Regions from separate parts of the Streptomyces mirabilis genome, predicted to be linked through region 2. Evidence: riboswitches for the same ligand, from Rfam matches in the RefSeq annotation. Region 2 holds a riboswitch; the other holds the start of a gene.

Region 1 (10,483 bases), 5.1 Mb from region 2:
TCCAGCTCCTGGATGAGGGTGAGATAGCCCTGCGCCTGCTCGGCGGGCACGAAGGGGTGCAGCTGGCCGAACTCGGGCCAGGTGACCGGCTCCATCTCGGTGGTCGCGTTGAGCTTCATGGTGCAGGAGCCCAGCGGGATCATGCCGCGGTCGAGCGCGTAGTCACGGTCGGACAGCCTGCGCAGGTAGCGCAGCATCGCGGTCTCGGAGCGGTACTGGTGGAAGACCGCGTGCGTGAGGTAGTCGTCGGTGCGCAGCAGCGCCGCGGGCAGCGTGTCCTCGGCGATGGCATCCAGGGCCTCGATGTCACCGTCGACACCGAACGCGGTCCAGACGGCGCCCACCTGCTTGCGGGCGGTGGTCTCGTCGCAGGCGATCGACACGTGGTCGGCGTCGACGAGATGGAGGTTGACGCCTCCGCTGCGCGCGCCCGCCACGACCTCGGCGGCCCGGCCCGGCACCCGCGCGGTCAGCGTGTCGAAGTAGGCACCGTGCACGACCTCGACCCCGCCGGCCGTCAGGCCCGCGGCGAGGATCGTGGCGTACCGGTGCGTACGCCGCGCGATGGTCCGCAGGCCCTCGGGACCGTGGTAGACGGCGTACATGCCGGCCATCACCGCGAGCAGCACCTGCGCCGTACAGATGTTGCTGGTCGCCTTCTCGCGGCGGATGTGCTGCTCCCGCGTCTGCAGGGCGAGCCGGTACGCCTTGTGTCCGTCGGCGTCCACGGAGACGCCCACCAGGCGGCCGGGCAGGCTGCGCGCGAACTTCTCTCGCACCGCCATGTATCCGGCGTGCGGACCGCCGAAGCCCATCGGCACGCCGAAGCGCTGGGTCGTACCGATCGCGATGTCGGCGCCGAGCTCACCGGGCGAGGTGAGCAGCGTGAGAGCGAGCAGGTCGGCGGCGACCGTGACGACCGCGCCGAGCTCGTGCGCCTGCTCGATGACGGGCTTCAGGTCTCGTACGGCACCGGAGGCGCCCGGGTACTGGATCAGCACGCCGTTGATCTCACGCCCGGCGATCTCGGCCGGGATGCCCTCGCCCAGGTCGGCGACGACGATCTCGACGCCGGTCGGCTCGGCGCGGGTCTCGATGACGGCGACGGTCTGCGGCAGGGTGTCCGCGTCGACCAGGAAGAGGCCCTTCTTGTTCTTGCCCATGCGCCGGGACAGCGCCATCGCCTCGGCGGCGGCGGTGCCCTCGTCGAGCAGCGAGGCGCCGGAGGTGGGCAGCCCGGTCAGCTCGGCGACGACGGTCTGGAAGTTCAGCAGCGCTTCGAGCCGCCCCTGGGAGATCTCCGGCTGGTACGGCGTGTACGCGGTGTACCAGGCCGGGTTCTCCATGACGTTGCGCAGGATCACCGGCGGCGTGAACGTGCCGTAGTAGCCGAGGCCGATCATCGAGTCGAGCACCTGGTTGCGGTCCGTGAGGGAGCGCAGCTCGGCCAGTACCTCGGCCTCGGTGCGCGCGCCCGGCAGCTCCAGCGCCTCGGCGTTCTTGATGACGTCCGGCACAGCGGCGGCCGTCAGCTCGTCGAGCGAGCCGTACCCGACCTGCGCGAGCATCTTGGCCCGCGCCTCGGGGTCGGGCCCGATGTGGCGCTGCTCGAAGGGGATTCCCTGTTCGAGCTCGGAGAGCGGAATGCGATGGGCGGTCATTGCGGAGGCCTCCTGGTCTGACACGACCTTCGAGGGGCACCACGGCGTGGGTACCCCGACGGCCTCCCCCTCTGTCATCTCAACCTGAGAGCTTCACCGGACCGCCCGCTCACTGCGACCCGGCTTTCACCGTCGGTGAGAGCGGAGGCCTTCGACACCCGCCCTGCTTTCCAGAGTGACCTCGTCCGTGCGGTACGTGTGCCTGAGAGATTCCGGGGAGGATTTGCTCCTTCGGCGCCTCCGATGGTGTCTGGAGGACTCTCCCGCACGGGGTCAGCAGCCGCTTGCCAGCCTACCAGCGAGGACAACGCACGAGCTTTCGAGTGGCCACCTTCCCGAATGTGCTCTTTTGTAGTGCTTACGGATGAGTTGCTAGCGAGTGGAGGGACCGTGCAGACCGACATCGATCCGCGCAACCTGATCGGCCGCAAGGCGCTCGACCGCAACGGCGCCAAGATCGGCACGGTCGACGAGGTCTATCTCGACGACGCGACGGGCGTCCCGGAGTGGGCCGCCATACGGACGGGCCTGTTCAGCAGGGACGCCTTCGTCCCCCTGGAGCCCAGCGAAGTCGTCGAGGGCACGCTGCGTGTCCCCTTCGACCGCGCCCTGATCAAGGACGCCCCCGACTTCGGCGTGGGCCGCCACCTCTCCCCCGAACAGGAACTCCAGCTCTACCACCACTACGGCCTGGACGTGACGCCCCCACCTCCACCCCCGGACCGCGACTTCGGCCGCCTGGCAGGCACGGACGAAGGGTGACTTCGCGGTCTGCGCCCCGCTGACGCGCCTCTCCAGGAGCGCGCGGAACTGACCAGCCACAAGCAACCCGCGACTGTCGAACCGACCTCACCCCCCACGGCGATCGCACACGGCCCCCATCACCAACGGCAACGGATCAGCCAACTCCAACGCAACATCATCCGTACGAAACGTCCGCACACGCCCCGGCTCTGAGTAAGGCGTCTCGAACCGCACGGTCACCCTCCCGAGCCCGCTCCCCTGCACCCACCCGTGCCCGAACTCCGCGTGCCGCACGTCATGCCCCGCAGGCCACCGCCGCTCGGCAGGCGGCGCCTGCTCGGCAGCCGCTCCCTCCGCCCTCTCTTCGCCCGGATGCTCCAGTACCGCCGACTCCCCCGCGGCGGCCTCCGCCTCCGCCTCCGCTTGCGCCTGGGCCTGGGCCTGGGCGAACAGGTCCTCCTGCGTGTAGTCGGCGAGCCCCGAGACGCCGACCCCCAGCAGCCGCACGCCCCCGGTCGTGTCCACCGCTTCCAGAAGCCGTGCGGCGGCCTCCCGTACGACGCCGGGGTCGTCCGTCGGCCCCCGCAGCGTCTCGGACCGGGTCAGCGTCGAGAAGTCGTACCTCCGCACCTTCAGCACGATGGTCCGCCCGGACAGCCCCGCACCCCGCAACCGCCGCACACACCGGTCGGCGAGCCGCTGCACCTCCAAGCCGACCCGCATCCGGTCGTGGATGTCCACGTCGTACGTGTCCTCCACCGACACGGACTTCGTCTCCCGCTCGGCCACCACGGGCCGCTCGTCGTGCGCCAGCGCCATCGCGTAGAGCGCGTGCCCGTGCGCCTTCCCCACCAGCCGTACGAGTTCGTCCTCGCCCGCCTCGGCGATCTCGTCGACCGTGGTGATCCCTGCCCGGCGCAGATGGTCCCCGGTCGCCGGCCCGACACCCGGCAGCGTCCGCACCGACATCGGCCCCAGCAGCGCGCGCTCCGTCCCCGGTTCGATGACCACGAGACCGTCGGGCTTCGCCTGCTCCGAAGCGATCTTGGCGAGCATCTTGGACGCGGCGAGCCCCACCGAACCCGTCAGCCCCGTGACGGCCCGGATGTCCGCGCGCAGTTTCACCCCGGCCAGCCGCGCGGAAGCCTCGTCCCAGGCCGCCTCCCCCGCCTCCAGATCGACGAACGCCTCGTCAAGGCTCAGCGGCTCCACCAACGGCGACAGCGCCCCCAGCAGCCCCATCACCTGCTCGCTGACCTCCCGGTAGAGGGTGAAGCGGGGGACGAGATATGCGGCGTTCGGCGCCAGCCGCCGTGCCTGGGCCATGGGCATCGCCGAGTGCACCCCGAAGACCCGTGCCTCGTACGAGGCGGTCGCGACGACTCCGCGGGGTCCGAGTCCGCCCACAACAACGGCCTTCCCGCGCAGGCTCGGCTTGGCTGCCTGCTCCGCCGAGGCGAAGAAGGCATCCATGTCGAGATGCAGGATCGTAGGCGCGGTTCTCACATGTCCGATGCTGCCCTACGCCACTGACAATGCCTTTGCGGACCTCAGACGGCCCGATTGCGCCGACGCGCCAGCTCGTCCGTCGGGTTGTGCCCGACGAGCGTCTCGCCCGTGTCCACGCGCTCCCCGTGCAACTGCGAGAGCGCGCTCTCGACGTCCCGCCACACCACGCCCACGGCGATCCCGAAGACACCCTGGCCGCCCTGCAACAGGGCGTGGACCTCGTCGGGCGAGGAACATTCGTAGACGGTCGCGCCGTCGCTCATCAGCGTCATCCGCTCCAGGTCCCGGAAGCCGCGTTCCCTGAGGTGCTGGACCGTGGTGCGGATGTTCTGCAACGACACTCCCGTGTCGAGGAACCGCTTCACGATCTTCAGGACGACGACATCCCGGAAGCTGTAGAGCCGCTGGGTCCCCGACCCGTAAGCGGGCCGCACGCTCGGTTCGACCAGACCGGTCCTGGCCCAGTAGTCCAGCTGCCGGTAGGTGATGCCCGCGGCGGCACACGCCGTAGGACCGCGGTAGCCGATCTCCTCGGCAGCCGCCCCTCCCCCACCGTGCTCGCCAGACACCGCTGTCGGCCGCTGCGGAACGTGATCGGCCGCGCTGCCGTGAAGCGGGTACGGGCTGCTCTCCCCCAGACTTCGTCCGGGGGCACCCCCAGCCGTACCGTCGCCGCTGATTCTCACGCCGACCTCCGTCCTTGACCTGCCCTCTCGACGGTAGGCAGTCACCGGGGGTGCGTCAACGATCGCCACACTCGGCACGCCGAGTGATAATCACCCTAAGAGTGGTTTCCCGTGTCCCACCGCGGGGAAAGGCTAGCCGAATGCTCTCGGAGCGGGCCGCAGCGCGCCACACGGGCCACGGGCCATTGCCGCCCCGGAGTCCTGCGATCCATCGGTTTGTCAGGGGGCGGACGCCACTCCCCGACCCACGAGCCCGGCGTCCGATCGCCCACCCGCGGGCGATCGGTCCCGTCACCGGTCGACCGGTCCCCTCACTGGCTGTTGGTCCCGAAGTCCTCGGGCGAGATCTGGTCGAGGAACTCTCGGAACTTCTCCACCTCGTCCTCCTGCTCGTCCGGGATCGCGATGCCGGCGTCGTCGAGCACCCCGTCACTGCCGTAGATCGGCGTTCCGGTGCGCAGCGCCAGCGCTATGGCGTCGGACGGGCGGGCACTGACCTCGACCCCGCTGGCGAACACCAGCTCCGCGTAGAAGACCCCCTCGCGCAGATCAGTGATGCGCACCTCGGTGAGCTCCTGGCCGACGGCTTCCAGCACGTCCTTGAACAGGTCGTGGGTCAGCGGTCGCGCGGGGGCCATGCCCTGCTGGGCGAAGGCGATCGCCGTCGCCTCCCCCGGTCCGATCCAGATGGGGAGGTAACGGTCGCCTCCCACTTCACGCAGGAGCACGATCGGTTGGTTGGAGGGCATTTCGACCCGGACACCTACGACATCGAGCTCGTTCACACAGCAACCCTAGGCCGTGCCCGGGACGTTTGGGTAGTCGGGCACAGAACGGGTGGCCGATCCGGACGCCCGCCGGGCACTTCGGGTCACGGCAGCCGGACGCCCAGCGCGGTCTGCACCAGCGCCGCGTGCAGCTTCACCGTGAGCCCCGCCAGCTCCTTCGTACGGGCCTCGGCGTGCGCCCTGGTCTGCGGATTGCGGTGGCGCCGCAAGGGGGCCACCACCTGGTCCACGAGCCCCGCGTCACGGTCGGCCGCAGCCTTCATCGCACGCAAATGGCGCGGCTCGATCCCGAACCGCCCGAGCTCGGCGACGAGCGCGGCGACCGTCACCGCCTCAGCGTCATATGCCCCGTCCGGAAGCGGGGCGAGGAGTCCGTACGACTCCCACTCCTGAAGCTCCTGCTCACCGATCTCGGCGGCGGCCAGCAGCTCCGCACGGCCCACCCGGGCCGCTGTGGGTGCCTCGGGCTCCCCGAAGAGGTCACCGAGCCCACCGAACGGCTCCCCGTCGCCGGAGTCGCGCTGCCGCCCCACGGACGGCAGCCGCACCGGCTCCCCACGCTCCAGAGCGTCCAGATGCTCGCGGATCACCTTCAACGGCAGATAGTGGTCCCGCTGCATCCGCAGTACGTGCCCGAGGCGCTCGACGTCGGCCTGGCTGAACTTGCGATACCCCGAGGGGGTCCGCTGCGGCTCGATGAGCCCCTCCGACTCCAGGAACCGGATCTTGGAGATCGTGACTTCGGGGAACTCGTCGCGCAGCGTGTTCAGCACCGAGCCGATGCTGATCAGCCCACTGTCCGCTGCGGCGGTACCGCTCCCGGCACCGCCGCTCGGTGATCGAAGCATGGACCTTCCTGAGGGTCCCCCCGGACGGAGTCCGGGGGAGGGTCAGATGCCTCGCTGGCTCGCGTAGAAGACCAGCCGGTACTTGCCGATCTGCACCTCATCGCCGTTCGACAGCGGGACCGAGTCGATTCGCTCCCGGTTGACGTACGTGCCGTTCAGGCTGCCCACGTCCGCGACCGTGAACGAGCCGTCCGCGGCGCGACGGAACTCCACGTGGCGACGCGACACGGTCACGTCGTCCAGGAAGATGTCGCTCTGCGGATGACGCCCGGCCGTGGTCAGGTCACCGTCCAGCAGGAAGCGGCTGCCCGAGTTCGGACCGCGGCGCACCACCAGGAGCGCAGAGCCGAGCGGCAGCGCGTCGACGGCCGCCTGCGCCTCCGGAGAGAGCGTCGGCATCTGCGTCTGGCCGGTGACCTCGGCATCGTAGGCCTCGATGCCCGAAATGGAGATCGTGGATGTGGTCTCGGAGGCACGCTCCGGGACCGCACCGGGCCGCAGCGGCGCACCGCAGTTGGAGCAGAAGCGGCTGTTCTCCGCGTTGCGGTTACCGCACCTCGTACACACCAGGGCCGACATGGACGGATCCTCCTGCCGCGGCTGCCCCCCAGGGGCATGGGACGCATACGGGTCGGAGGTGAACCCTCCACCCGCACTTGAGGCTGACGGTTCCCCGAAACCTATGCGTCCGGACTGGGCAGGGTCAACAGACGGCGCGCCCTGACCACCGGGAATGTCACCGACCTGGTCCCGGAACAGCGGGCGGTCGCCGCTCTGGCCCTCCGCGTCTCCATGGCGTGGTGCACGGTGTCGGGCAGTCGCGTTGTCGCTGCCCTCTCCTCGTGCGCTCTTGCCGAACAACTTCGCAAACAACTTCACGGGCGATTCCCCTTGACCGAAACAGACCCGCCCGTGGGGCAGGACGAACACTGATTGAACACACCGGTCGACCCGGACATCCTCACAACGTCCGTATCCACCAGACAGTTTCCACCACGCACCACCCATTCGGTGCGCCGACCCCCCGCAACCTCATGCCCTCGCCGGACGACGCCCATGCACCCCCGGTTCACTGGGAGGACGACCGAGCGTAGTCAGGCTGCTTCGCAGCCCGCAAGGCATCCACAATGATCTTCGTCGCACGCTCCACCGTGACGGTGGCCTGCTCCTTCTCGAGAGTCTGCACCACGCCTCCGGGGATGTTGAGCGCCGGCTCGAGGTCCTGCGGCTTACCGATGACCTTGAAACGATAGGGCTGAGTGATCTTGTTCCCGTCGACACTCACGCCCTTGCCGGAGTCGGCCAGATAGGTGCTGGCGACGACCCGTACACCGTTCACCTGGATCGCCTCCGCACCGGCGGCGCGCAGCTCCTGGATCGCGTCAAGCAGCATGTCCGCCTTGACCGTCCCCTTCGTGTCGTTGACCGTCAGCGTGATGCCGGGTCCCTGCGCCGCCACCGTGCCCGCCAGAATGCCGAGTTGCTTCTCCTTCTCGGCGGTCTGCTTGCGGGCCTCCGCGGCCTGGTTCGAGCTGTTCTCCAGCTCGGTGCGCTGATCTTCGAGACCCTGCTTCTCGTCTTCTAGACGCTGCGTACGGTTGTCGAGTTCATCGAGGATGCGTACGAGATCCTCTTGACGCGCGCCGCGCAGGGCGCTGCCGCTGTCGCTGTTGGAGGCCACCTGGACGGCCAGGCCGAAGCCGAGGCCGAACAGAAGCAGGGCGACGATGAGTTGCGCGCGCGTCACCCGCGGCGGCCACAACCCCTTCACGAGCCGCTGCCGACCGGCCAGCGACGGCTCGTCCTTCTCGTCACGCTGCTCGGGCCCCGAACTCTCGGGAGCCGCGGCCGGGACCTCTTCGGGAAGTTCCCTGCGCAGCCGGTTCTCGGGTGTCTCGCCTTCGTTGCTCATCGGCGTCACGCCCGGAACACGTGCCGGCGGATCGCCGCGGCGTTGGAGAAGATGCGGATGCCGAGGACGACCACGACGCCGGTGGAGAGTTGGGCGCCCACGCCCAACTTGTCGCCCAGGAAGACGATCAGTGCGGCCACGACCACGTTCGACAGGAAGGAGACCACGAAGACCTTGTCGTCGAAGATGCCGTCGAGCATCGCCCGCAGCCCTCCGAAGACGGCGTCCAGCGCCGCCACGACGGCGATCGGAAGGTAAGGCTCGACGACCGCCGGAACCTCGGGCCGGACCAACAATCCAGCCACGACTCCCACGACGAGGCCCAGTACGGCGATCACGATGTGCCCTTCTCTGTGCTCGGCTGTGCTGTACGTACGATCACACTCGGTGCGGCGGACAACTGGACGTCCTCTTCGACGGAAATGGCGGTCCGGATGCCGTAGTTCTCCTGCAGGGCGTGCAGATACAGGCCGTCGGCACTGTTCTGGAACCTGGTGCTGAGCCGCTCGCCGTCCCCCACCGCCAGCACCGTGTAGGGCGGCACCAGCGGCTTGTTGTCGACCAGTATCGCGTCACCGGCTGCCCTGATCGCCGACAGTGCCGTCAGCCGCTGTCCGTTGATCGAGACGGCCTCCGCACCGGACTCCCAGAGCCCGTTGACGACCCGCTGCATGTCACGGTCGCGGACGCGCCCGGTGTCGGAGAACCCACTGGTCTCACGAGGATTGCCGTCGCCGCCCTCGGTGGCTTCCTTGGCGTCGTTCACGACGAGCTTCACACCGGGCCCGTGGACGGCGACTGCGCCCGACAGGACGCCCACCAGATCGGCCTGGCCGCTGCCCCCCTGCTTCTTCAACGCCTCGTTCTGCTTGGCGCTCACATCGTCGCGCAGGGTGTCGACACCGCTCTCGAGCTTGTCCGCGGCCGCGGTCTCCCGCTCGACGCGGTCGATGAGCTCCTGGCGTTCCTTGGCGACGACCGGGGCTGCAATCCGCGCGTTCGCCGCGCCCACGGTCACCACCAGGGCCGCGAGGACGAGGCCGGCCGCGAGGCCCAGCTTCGCCCGCACCGTTTTCGGCATGCCGCCGGCACCCTCGGTCTGCCTACGGGCGGCCGCCTCGGCGTATCCGTCGTCGAGGCTGTGATCCATGACGTTGGTGAGCAGCGACATGGAGGCGTCCGGGCGCGGGGGGCGCGGAGGTGTGCTCCGAATGGGGGGCTGCTGCGGCATGCCGCACATCGTCGCACGTCGCGGGTGCTACCTCCGAATGGCCCCACCGGCGTGCCGGACAGGCCCCTTTGGGGGCACTTGTCCGGCACACGCGCGTGCTGTCCGTTTCAGCGACCTGCGCTGTCCACGACGGCAGCCCACTCGTCGAGCAGGGCCTCCGCGGACGCGTCGTCAGGCCCCTCCGCCCACAGATGCGTCACCGCCTCGGCGGGGTCGGGAAGCACCATCACCCAGCGCCCGTCCGTCTCCACCACCCGTACGCCGTCGGTCGTGTCCACGAACCGGTCCCCGGCCGCCTCCACGACCCGGCGCATCACCAGGCCCTTGACAGCCCAAGGAGTGGCCAGGTCGCGCTTGAGGACATGCGCCCGCGGAATCCGCGCGTCGATCTGGCTCAGCGTGAGCTGCGTCCGCGCCACCAGCCCGATCAGTCGTACGAAAGCCGCCGCGCCGTCGAAGACGCTGCTGAACTCCGGAATGATGAATCCGCCGCGCCCGTCACCGCCGAAGATCGTCGACTCCTCGCGACCGACCCTCGTCAGATCGTCCGGAGACGTCGTCGTCCACTCCACCTGCGTCCCGTGGTATGCCGCGACCTGCTCGGCGATCCGCGTGGTGGTCACCGGCAGCGCCACCCGCCCACTACGCCGCTCCGCGGCCACCAGGTCGAGCATGACGAGCAGGGCCCGGTCGTCCTCGACGATCCGTCCCTTCTCATCGACGAGCGAGAGCCGCTCGCCCACCGGGTCGAAACGCACCCCGAACGCGGCCCGCGCGGACGCGACGATCTCGCCCAGCCGCACCAGGCCGGCCCGCCGCGTGTCCGCGGTCTCCGTGGGCCTGGATTCGTCGAGACCGGGATTGATGGTCAGGGAGTCCACACCGAGCTTGCCCAACAGGCTGGGCAACACCAGCCCCGCACTGCCGTTCGAGGCGTCCACGACCACCTTCAGACCGGATTCGGTGATACCGGTGGTGTCGACATTCCTGAGCAGTGATCCGGTGTACGAGTCGAAGACGCTGGCCGGGAAGTGCAGATCCCCGATCTCACCCGGGAACGCACGCCGGTACTCCTGCCGCGCGAACACCCGGTCCAGCTTCCGC
Region 2 (10,483 bases):
GCCTTCTATTCGCTGCGGCACACGCTGCTTCGCGGACGGGTCCTGCGGTCTTGCGACCCGTTCGGACTGGAGCAGGAACTGTGGGCGACCTTGGCCTTCTACCAGGTTCTCCGCAGGGCCATGGTCGAGGCCGCCGAGGCCGCGTCGGGGACTGATCCCGACCGCGTGAGCTTCACCGTGGCCCTCGAAGCAGCGCGGGACCAGCTCACCGCGGCGCGAGGCATCCTGCCCGCCGAAGACAGCAGCGGGTGCTCGGGACGCATCGGCCAAGCCGTACTCGCCAACCTGCTGCCGGCCCGGCGCCCCCGCGTCAGCGCCCGCAAGGTGAAGTGCCCCATGACCCGATACCCCGGCAACCCCGTCGACCCCCGCCCGGCGATCAGCCAGGACATCACTGCCCTGGACATCGCGGTCCATCAGGCGGTCATGCCACCGCCCGCTCCTACCCGCCCATCCCTCACTCCGGGCCGCAAGACGCTCGTGCTCGACCTCCTGCGAACCGATCCCGAACGACCCTGGCGGTCACAGGAGATCGCCGAAGCGATCGCCTGCTCCAACATCAAGAGCCTATGGACACAGCTCTCGACCTGGGTGAAAGACGGGATGCTCCGCAAGATCGCCAAGGACACCTACGCCCTCGTCCCGGACTGGGCATGATGTGACGAGCCGCATCCCGCCGCCCATTTGACGAAACCGCAGGTCGCTTAACTACGCGGCATTGGGGTAGAGGGTGCGGGCCACGTCGAGGCCGTCGACGACCTCGTACGACCGGTTCCAGCCGCTGGCCGAGAGTTCCTGGGCGGAGGTGACGCACGGCGCGTAGCCGAAGCCGTCCACCTCCATGTTCCCGTACTGGGCGTCCGGGGAGCCGCCCTGGCCGTGCCAGAGCAGCATCCACACCTGACCGGACGACGGGGTCGCGAGCGCGCGAAGGAGCGCCTCGTAGGCGTCGTAACGCCCGGGCGTCACCTGGCGCAGCATGTGCTCGACCTGACCGGCCGCGGCCGTGCCCGACGCGCTCACCTTCAACCGCCCCTTCGTGAAGAAATCATGACGTCGACCAACACCTCGGCCGAACCCCGGCCGAGCCATGAAACCAGCTTAAGCGGCGAATGCGCTCCGCTGGGGGAGCCGTTGAGAGCTCGGTGCCCGTTGTGGTCTGGAGGCTGCGGGTTGTTCGTGGCTGGGCGCGCAGTTCCTCGCGCCCCTTGCGGGGCGCTTCTACTGGGTCTGCTGATAGAAGGGCCGTACTTGGGCTCGCATCCAGTCGCCCACCGGGTCCTGGGCGACGTCCAGGAGGACCAGGTTCACCGGCCACTTGACCGCGACGCGGGAGAGGGCGCGGGAGAGCGCGTCCATGGGGAGGGCGCGGAGGTCTCCCTCCCACACGGAGAGTTCGACCCCGACGAACATGACCGGGTCGTCGCCCTCGATGCTGGCCAGACAACGGCGGGCGGTCCGTACGACGCCCGTCGCCGCGAACTCGGCCGAGGCGGCGGCGAAGAAGTCCACCGGATCGTCCTGCCAGTCGGGCTCGTAGAGTTTCACCCGGCCACCGCTCGTGGGCCCGTCCAGCGGGGTGCGCCCGGCCCGGCACAGCTCGGCGACCGCGAGGGGCGGCAGCGGCACACCGACCACCCCGTCCGGGTTGATCGCGATGCCGACCTGCGGAGGCAGCCCGCGGGCGAAATCGACCGCGGGCGCGATCGTGTACGACAGATGGCTGCCGGCGACCTGGCGGAACTGCTCCTCGGAGCTGAAGACCGGCACGTACGCCTGGCCGTCGATCTCCAGGGTGGGCAGGTCGAGGGATCCCGCGTGCGGTCCGCCGCCGTTGGGCAGCGGCACCCAGACGAAGCTGCGGCCGAGGACCTCGACGATGCGGCCGCCGGCCGAGGGCACTCCGAGGGAGGCGGAGAGCACCTCCTCCAGTTCGTTGCCCGGCCAGCCGCCGTGCGAGTGGGGGTGAGAGCCGGGTTGCGGGTACGCCGATGCCGAGAAGTCCGGGAAGTCGGGGATGTCCATCTGTCTACCTGTCTACCGCCTGCGGTGAACCACTGTTCTGGTGTTCTGGCTGGAAAGATTAGTGGGCCTGTACGACTTCCCGACCGCTCTCGGTCGCTCTCGGCTACTCGCCGCCACTCCCGTCCGTTTCTCAGTCACCGAAGCCGATCCTCCGCAGCACGTCCGCCGCATCCCGGTCGAGGAGCACCGCCGAGCCGCAGCCCTCCGGCAGGTCGCCCCGCTCGGCGGAGCGCAGCAGCCGGGCGACCGCGCCCCGGTGACGGGCGAACGCGTAGCGCGAGACGCCCCGGCCGCGCTCGCGCTGGCCCTCCAGCGCCGTGCCGGGCGTGACGTCGAGCAGCAGCAGGTGGAGGGTGCCACCGCGGCGCTGGGCCTCGCGGGCGAGCCAGCGGCGCACCCAGGCCTGCGTACCGCAGTCGTGCACGACGACCCCGGTACCGGAGCGCAGCGCGCGGCGCAGGCCCGCGTAGTGCGCGAGGCGGACGAGGGGCCGGTAGACGGCGTACGGCAGCCGGCCGGCCCCCCGCTCGTCCCAGCGGTCCCTGGTGTCCTGGGAGTCGATGCGCGGTCCCTCGACGGCGCGGCGCATCAGGGTCGACTTGCCGCTGCCCGGCAACCCGGTGACCACGACGACGTCGGCCGCTCCGAAGTGCAGACCGTGCGGAGAGTGTCCCGCGCGCGCCCTGAGGTCGCGGACGACGGCCGACGGCAGCGCTCCGCACGCCTCCCGGGTCCTGGCCGGGGCGCCGGGCTGCTCGGGCAGCGCGAGGCCCGAGGTCGTGGCGTACGCCGTGGTCCTGTTCACCGTGATCGTCCTCCCCTTGGGTGTGGAGTCCCATCCCCGTCGAGTGTAAAGAGAAGGTAATGCGCGGTGTCTCTCGTTTCCGTACGCGGACTGCCACAGGCCGGTTACAGATGCGGACTGCCGTGATCGGACGGCGCGTGCGATGATGTGCCCGCCAACTGCATACCGGCCGCTTGAATCCGCGCGGGAGAGTTCCGGGAACCTTCGGGTACCCGGGCGCCGAAGGAGCAAGTCCCTCCCTTGAATCTCTCAGGCCCCGTTACCGCGCGGGCGAGGCACATCTGAAAAGCGGGCCGCTCTCCAGTGGCTCCACCCAAGGTGCAAGTCAGGACCTCCGTTCGCGGGGTCGTGATGAACCTCTCAGGTTCCGATGACAGATGGGGAGGAACGACCTCGCCGTCATGCCTTGGGAGCCCCACCGATGAGCAGTAACGCACCCCGTCTCACCGCGCTCGATGCCCTGCATCGCTCGCTCGGCGCGACGATGACCGACTTCGCGGGCTGGGACATGCCCCTGCGCTACGGCTCCGAACGCGACGAGCACCTCGCCGTGCGCACCCGGGCCGGCCTCTTCGACCTGTCGCACATGGGCGAGATCACGGTCACCGGGCCTGGGGCTGCCGCCCTGCTGAACCACGCGCTGGTCGGCAACATCGCCTCCGCCGGCGTCGGCCGCGCCCGCTACACGATGATCTGCCGGGAGGACGGCGGCATCCTGGACGACCTGATCGTCTACCGGCTGGCCGAGAACGAGTACATGGTCGTCGCGAACGCCTCCAACGCCCAGGTGGTGCTGGACGCGCTGACCGAGCGTGCCGCCGGCTTCGACGCCCTCGTGCGCGACGACCGGGACGCGTACGCGCTGATCGCCGTGCAGGGCCCCGAGTCCCCCGGCATCCTCAAGTCGCTGACCGACGCCGACCTGGACGGGCTGAAGTACTACGCGGGCCTGCCGGGCACCGTCGCGGGCGTCCCGGCGCTGATCGCCCGTACGGGCTACACGGGCGAGGACGGCTTCGAGCTGTTCGTGGCCCCGTCCGACGCCGAGAAGCTGTGGCAGGCGCTGACGGACGCGGGCGCGCCCGTCGGGCTCGTCCCCTGCGGCCTGTCCTGCCGCGACACGCTGCGCCTGGAGGCGGGCATGCCGTTGTACGGGCATGAGCTGACCACCTCGCTCACCCCCTTCGACGCGGGGCTCGGGCGGGTCGTGAAGTTCGAGAAGGAGGGGGACTTCGTGGGGCGTGCCGCGCTCCAGGAGGCCGCCTCCCGTGCCGAGGAGAACCCCCCGCGGGTACTCGTCGGGCTTGTCGCCGAGGGCCGTCGCGTACCGCGCGCCGGGTTCTCGGTCGTCGCCGACGGCAAGGTGATCGGCGAGGTCACCTCCGGCGCGCCCTCCCCGACGCTGGGCAAGCCGATCGCGATGGCGTACGTCGACGCCGCACATGCCGCGCCGGGCACGGCCGGGGTCGGCGTGGACATCCGGGGCAGCCATGAGCCGTACGAGGTCGTGGCGCTGCCGTTCTACAAGCGCCAGAAGTAGCTTCGGGGCCGAAAGGGCCCCGTTCAGCGCGCCCACGTGACGCACGCCGCTGTGTCACGTCTCGTATCCCAGGACCACTCGGTCATCCCGTTCATCCGCACTCCCCCGCGTACAGGAGAATTCAGGCCATGAGCAACCCCCAGCAGCTGCGCTACAGCAAGGAGCACGAGTGGCTGTCGGTCGCCGAGGACGGCGTCTCGACGGTCGGCATCACCGAGTTCGCGGCCAACGCGCTCGGCGATGTCGTCTACGCCCAGCTTCCGGAGGTCGGTGACACGGTGACCGCGGGCGAGACCTGCGGCGAACTGGAGTCGACCAAGTCCGTCAGCGACCTGTACGCGCCGGTCACCGGCGAGGTCGTGGAGGCCAACCAGGACGTGGTGGACGACCCGTCGCTGGTGAACTCCGCCCCCTTCGAGGGTGGCTGGCTGTTCAAGGTACGCATCGCGGAGGAGCCGGGCGACCTGCTCTCCGCGGACGAGTACACCGAGTTCTCCGGCTCTTAAGGACTTCTGACTGATGTCGCTTCTGAACACGCCCCTGCACGAGCTGGACCCGGACGTCGCCGCCGCCGTCGACGCCGAGCTGCACCGCCAGCAGTCCACCCTGGAGATGATCGCCTCGGAGAACTTCGCTCCGGTCGCGGTCATGGAGGCCCAGGGCTCGGTCCTGACCAACAAGTACGCCGAGGGCTACCCGGGCCGCCGCTACTACGGCGGCTGCGAGCACGTCGATGTGGTCGAGCAGATCGCCATCGACCGCGTCAAGGCGCTCTTCGGCGCCGAGCACGCGAACGTACAGCCCCACTCGGGCGCCCAGGCCAACGCGGCGGCGATGTTCGCGCTGCTGAAGCCGGGCGACACGATCATGGGTCTGAACCTCGCGCACGGCGGGCACCTGACCCACGGCATGAAGATCAACTTCTCCGGCAAGCTGTACAACGTGGTCGCATACCACGTGAACGATGAGACCGGTCAGGTCGACATGGACGAGGTCGAGCGCCTCGCCAAGGAGTCCAGGCCGCAGCTGATCGTGGCGGGCTGGTCGGCGTACCCGCGTCAGCTGGACTTCGCCGCGTTCCGCCGGATCGCGGACGAGGTCGGCGCGTACCTGATGGTCGACATGGCGCACTTCGCGGGCCTCGTGGCCGCGGGCCTGCACCCCAACCCGGTGCCGCACGCCCACGTGGTCACCACCACGACCCACAAGACGCTGGGCGGCCCGCGCGGTGGCGTGATCCTGTCCACCGCCGAGCTGGCCAAGAAGATCAACTCCGCGGTCTTCCCCGGCCAGCAGGGCGGTCCGCTGGAGCATGTGATCGCCGCGAAGGCCGTCTCCTTCAAGGTCGCCGCCTCCGACGACTTCAAGGAGCGCCAGCAGCGCACGCTGGACGGCGCGCGGATCCTGGCCGAGCGCCTGGTCCAGGACGACGTCAAGGCCGTGGGCGTGGACGTCCTGTCCGGCGGCACGGACGTGCACCTGGTCCTGGTCGACCTGCGCAACTCCGAGCTGGATGGCCAGCAGGCCGAGGACCGTCTCCACGAGGTCGGCATCACGGTCAACCGGAACGCGATCCCGAATGACCCGCGGCCCCCGATGGTGACCTCGGGCCTGCGCATCGGCACGCCCGCCCTCGCCACCCGCGGCTTCCAGGCCGAGGACTTCACCGAGGTCGCGGACATCATCGCCGAGGCGCTGAAGCCCTCGTACGACGCGGAGTCCCTCAAGACCCGGGTCTCCGCCCTGGCCGACAAGCACCCGCTGTACCCCGGCCTGAAGTAGTACAGAACCAGTTCCTGCGAAATTTCACTTTCGTACAGAAATTCGCACGGAACGTACGATTCACCAGGACGCCGCGCACACTGGAACCGGAGCCGTGCGCGGCGCCCGCCCCCATGCACCACCCCTGTTGTGAGGAGTCCCCGTGGCCATCTCGGTCTTCGACCTGTTCTCGATCGGCATAGGCCCGTCGAGCTCCCACACGGTGGGCCCGATGCGTGCGGCGCGCATGTTCGCCCGCCGGCTGCGCAACGAGGAGCTGCTGGCCTCGGTGGCCACGGTCCGGGCGGAGCTGTACGGCTCCCTGGGCGCGACCGGCCACGGCCACGGCACCCCCAAGGCGGTGCTGCTGGGCCTGGAGGGCGCGTCGCCGCGAACGGTGGACGTGGAGGGCGCCGACGACCGCGTGGAGCAGATCAAGTCGTCGGGCCGTCTCGCCCTGCTCGGCACGCACGAGATCGCCTTCTCCTTCGACGACGACCTGGTCCTGCACCGCCGCAAGGCCCTGCCGTACCACGCGAACGGCATGACGATCTTCGCGTACGACGCCTCCGGCGCACTCGTCCTGGAGAAGACGTACTACTCGGTCGGCGGCGGCTTCGTGGTCGACGACGACGCGGTGGGCGAGGACCGCATCAAGCTCGACGACACGGTGCTCAAGTATCCGTTCCGCACGGGCGACGAGCTGCTGCGCCTGACGAAGGAGACCGGCCTGTCGATCTCCGCCCTGATGCTGGAGAACGAGCGGGCCTGGCGCACCGAGGAGGAGATCCGCGAGGGGCTCCTCGCGATCTGGCGTGTGATGCAGGCGTGCGTCTCCCGGGGCATGTCCCGCGAGGGCATCCTGCCGGGCGGCCTCAAGGTCCGCCGCCGCGCCGCCGTCTCGGCCCGCCAGCTGCGGGCGGAGGGCGACCCGCTGGCCCACGCGATGGAGTGGATCACGCTCTACGCGATGGCGGTGAACGAGGAGAACGCGGCGGGCGGCCGGGTGGTCACGGCCCCCACCAACGGCGCCGCGGGCATCATCCCGGCGGTCCTCCACTACTACATCAACTTCATCCCGGGCGCGGACGAGGACGGCGTCGTGCGCTTCCTGCTCGCCGCCGGCGCCATCGGGATGCTCTTCAAGGAGAACGCCTCCATCTCCGGCGCCGAGGTCGGCTGCCAGGGCGAGGTCGGCTCGGCCTGCTCGATGGCCGCGGGCGCCCTCGCCGAGGTCCTCGGCGGCAGCCCCGAACAGGTCGAGAACGCCGCCGAGATCGGCATGGAACACAACCTCGGCCTCACCTGCGACCCGGTCGGCGGCCTCGTCCAGATCCCCTGCATCGAACGCAACGGCATGGCAGCGGTCAAGGCGGTCACCGCCGCCCGCATGGCCATGCGCGGCGACGGCTCCCACAAGGTCTCCCTCGACAAGGTCATCAAGACCATGAAGGAGACGGGCGCGGACATGAGCGTCAAGTACAAGGAGACGGCGCGGGGCGGGCTGGCGGTCAATATCATCGAGTGCTGAGGGGACGGGCCCCGACCTGAGCGTTCGCGTCTTTCAGCGCTGTCAGGGGCTTCCCTGCCTGCTCGGCGCAAAGTCCCCAAAATGCCCCTGGGGCAGGCGTGAAAGTCGCCGGGAATCCCACGGGACGTGCGCCTGGCCTGGGGGTTCGTGGCACTCTGTCCGCGCACGGCCGCTACCTGCGCCGAAGCGGACGCGGCGGGGTCAGCGAACTCCGGCGCATCGCAAGTGAGTTGGGTGCTCTCTCCATCCACCGCCTGGCCTCATCGCCCCTGGCCGGGAACACTTCGCCCTCAAGGACGGCCTGCTGCTCGCAAGGGAGCTGCGCTGCCGTATGTCCGGGTGAGGCCGTACCTGCCGAACGGCCTACCTGAGTGGCCTTCAGCAGGCGCGGGCCCCTCTTGCTGCATACCGTCACCAGAGGAACAGCTCCCGGTCTTGATCGTTCTGGGTCGGAGGAGTGAACCGAACCAGACGTTCGAAGACGAGCGGCACCGCCATCGGAGAAGGGTTCCGGGTGCCAAGGAGGTCGGCAATGGTGACGCGAGCTCCGCGGGTCCGCCGGACACGGAGAAGGACCCGTCGCACCGTCGGAGCCTGCGTGCTCGCCGCGGGGTGTGTCTTCACAAACTGCGTGCCGTCGGCCACGGCGAGTCCCCAAGGGGGCGCGTCCCGCCGGTGCGCGACGAAACCCTTCCCTCCATCGGAAAGCACTCCACCCCCGATCCTGTCGGGCAGCGATGTGTGGAGTTTCGTCTCCGAACCGGGCCTTCACCCCATGCGGGTGACCGTGACTGCGAACAGACCGGGAACGGCTCACGGAGACATCTTTGTCGCCCCGTTCAGCGCGGACCAGATGGTCGGCCAGACGGGGGCACTGGTCAACGACGACTCGGGTGATCCGGTCTGGTTCCGCCCACTGCCTTCCGCGAACCTCCAGAACGCCGACTTCAAGGTCCAGACCTATTACGACGGCCGCCGGGACCGGGGACAACCGGTGCTGACCTGGTGGCAGGGGACTCTCGCCCTTCCCCCGGCATATACGAACCTGCCGGCCGGTGCGCCGGAACCGGGCGGGTGCTACTACATCTACGACTCCCACTACCGCCTGCTCAAAACGGTCTTCGCGCATCACGGCTACTACCCGGACGAGCACGAATTCACCCTGACCCGCAGGGGCACCGCGCTGTTCATCGCCTCCAAACCGGTGCCCATGGATCTCACCCCCTATGGGGGTCCGAAGAACGGAGCCATCGAGAACAGCGAGGTCCAGGAGGTCGACCTCGCCACGGGGAGACTCCTCTACTCATGGAACGCGCTGGACCATATCGACCCGGCCGATTCCGAGGAGGCAGCCTCCAGCGCATCGTCGTCCGGCGGAGTGTGGGACGCCTTTCACATCAACTCCGTCGACGAGGGCCCTGACGGCCGGCTGCTGATCTCGGCCCGGAACATGTGGGCGATCTACGACGTCACCAAGAAGTCCGGGAAGGTCCGCTATCAGATCGGGGGAAAGAAAAGCGACTTCACCTTCGGTCCGAACGCGGACTTCTACTGGCAGCACGACGCCCGATTCCGGCCAGGAAACCGGATCAGCATGTTCGACGACGGCTGCTGCGACCTTCCCGACGGCGCCCCCGAACAGCGTTCGCACGGCCTGATCCTCAGCCTTGATTTCCGCAGCCACAAGGCGACGGCGGTCAAGACCTACTACCACCGGCCGCCGCTGGAGTCACCGACCCAGGGAAACACCCAGGCCCTCTCCAACGGCAACGAATTCATCGGGTGGGGCCAGAGCCCGTACTACTCGGAGTACGCGGGTGCAGGGAACACCGAGGGCAACGGTTCGAAGAACCTGCTCTACGACGCGAAACTGCCGGGCGCCGACATCTCCTACCGAGCCTTCCGCAACAAATGGATCGGCACGCCCTACTACCCACCGAGTGCGGCGGCACGGTCCCACGCCGGGCACAGCGTCGTCTACGCCTCCTGGAACGGCTCGACGCAGACCGCCGCATGGCAGGTACTCGCCGGATCCGACCCCAATTCCCTGTCGGTCGTCGTCAGACACGCCCCACGGTCCGGATTCGAGACCGCCGTCACCACGCCCGGACCAGGACCGTACTTCAAGGTCAGGGCGCTGGACGCGAAGGGCAGGGTCATCGGGGACTCCCGCGTGGTGAAACTCTCCGGCTGACCGGCGGCAGGGGGACCAGAGTGCTCCCTACCGCGACAGGTGTCCACTACGTACGCCGGGTGAAGGGCGGCGCCGAGACGCGTTCGCGCTTTTGGATGGGCGGGAAATACGTCGCCCCTCGCGCAGCGGCATCCAGCTGGCTGACGAGAACCTGGTCAACCGCCCGTATCGCTTCGTGACCGACGAGAACCTCCTGCGGCTCGACACCCTCCGCGCCAGTTGGGACCCCGACGGGCTGTTCGTGTCCTGGCTGGGTCGGCCCGAACTGCATACCGATGCCGCGGATACCGAGGAGAGCCCGGTAGCCGGCCCGAGGGAATGATCAAAGCGGAGGTCAACGGTCTCGGGGCGGGCGAGTCGGAGGAGCCGCTCGGCGAGCACCCACGGCATCTCCCGCCGGCCAACGCGAGGTGCCGCCCCGGGCAGGGCTCGGACTTCTCGGCCCGGCGGACGACCGGGAGAAGGTTCCATGTCCGGGCCGGTGTTCGAGGGTGCGGTGGAGGAAGTGGGGGCATTTGAAAAGAAGTAGGCCCCTGCACGTATCAGGCAGAACGTACGTGTACATCCCCCCCACGCACGGAGGAGTCGCCCATGCTGCGCGGCATCGACGTAAGCGCCTATCAGTCG

The links. Region 2 has a riboswitch for glycine ahead of gcvT (glycine cleavage system aminomethyltransferase GcvT). Riboswitches for the same ligand answer to the same signal wherever they lie in the genome.
Region 1: another riboswitch for glycine. It lies ahead of gcvP (aminomethyl-transferring glycine dehydrogenase); the one in region 2 lies ahead of gcvT (glycine cleavage system aminomethyltransferase GcvT).

The regions. Positions count from the first base shown of each region.
Region 1 covers NZ_CP074102.1:7,494,469-7,504,951, reverse strand. The annotation lists gene gcvP (aminomethyl-transferring glycine dehydrogenase) at 1-1,661, opposite strand, end outside; glycine riboswitch at 1,842-1,937, opposite strand; gene SMIR_RS33155 (PRC-barrel domain-containing protein) at 2,052-2,423, shown strand; gene SMIR_RS33150 (DNA polymerase IV) at 2,511-3,911, opposite strand; gene SMIR_RS33145 (MerR family transcriptional regulator) at 3,956-4,600, opposite strand; gene SMIR_RS33140 (bifunctional nuclease family protein) at 4,912-5,385, opposite strand; gene ftsR (transcriptional regulator FtsR) at 5,472-6,236, opposite strand; gene SMIR_RS33130 (zinc-ribbon and FHA domain-containing protein) at 6,279-7,244, opposite strand; gene SMIR_RS33125 (DUF881 domain-containing protein) at 7,306-8,148, opposite strand; gene SMIR_RS33120 (small basic family protein) at 8,154-8,486, opposite strand; gene SMIR_RS33115 (DUF881 domain-containing protein) at 8,483-9,388, opposite strand; gene SMIR_RS33110 (mannose-1-phosphate guanyltransferase) at 9,487-10,483, opposite strand, start outside.
Region 2 covers NZ_CP074102.1:2,390,900-2,401,382, forward strand. The annotation lists gene SMIR_RS10305 (IS4 family transposase) at 1-657, shown strand, start outside; partial or broken gene SMIR_RS10310 (enhanced serine sensitivity protein SseB C-terminal domain-containing protein) at 718-1,023, opposite strand; gene SMIR_RS10315 (enhanced serine sensitivity protein SseB) at 1,222-2,025, opposite strand; gene SMIR_RS10320 (AAA family ATPase) at 2,156-2,836, opposite strand; glycine riboswitch at 3,005-3,105, shown strand; glycine riboswitch at 3,106-3,217, shown strand; gene gcvT (glycine cleavage system aminomethyltransferase GcvT) at 3,252-4,370, shown strand; gene gcvH (glycine cleavage system protein GcvH) at 4,499-4,876, shown strand; gene glyA (serine hydroxymethyltransferase) at 4,890-6,152, shown strand; gene SMIR_RS10340 (L-serine ammonia-lyase) at 6,295-7,662, shown strand; gene SMIR_RS10345 (arylsulfotransferase family protein) at 8,450-9,856, shown strand; gene SMIR_RS44900 (DAPG hydrolase family protein) at 9,877-10,035, shown strand; gene SMIR_RS10355 (hypothetical protein) at 10,032-10,178, shown strand; gene SMIR_RS10360 (glycoside hydrolase family 25 protein) at 10,448-10,483, shown strand, end outside.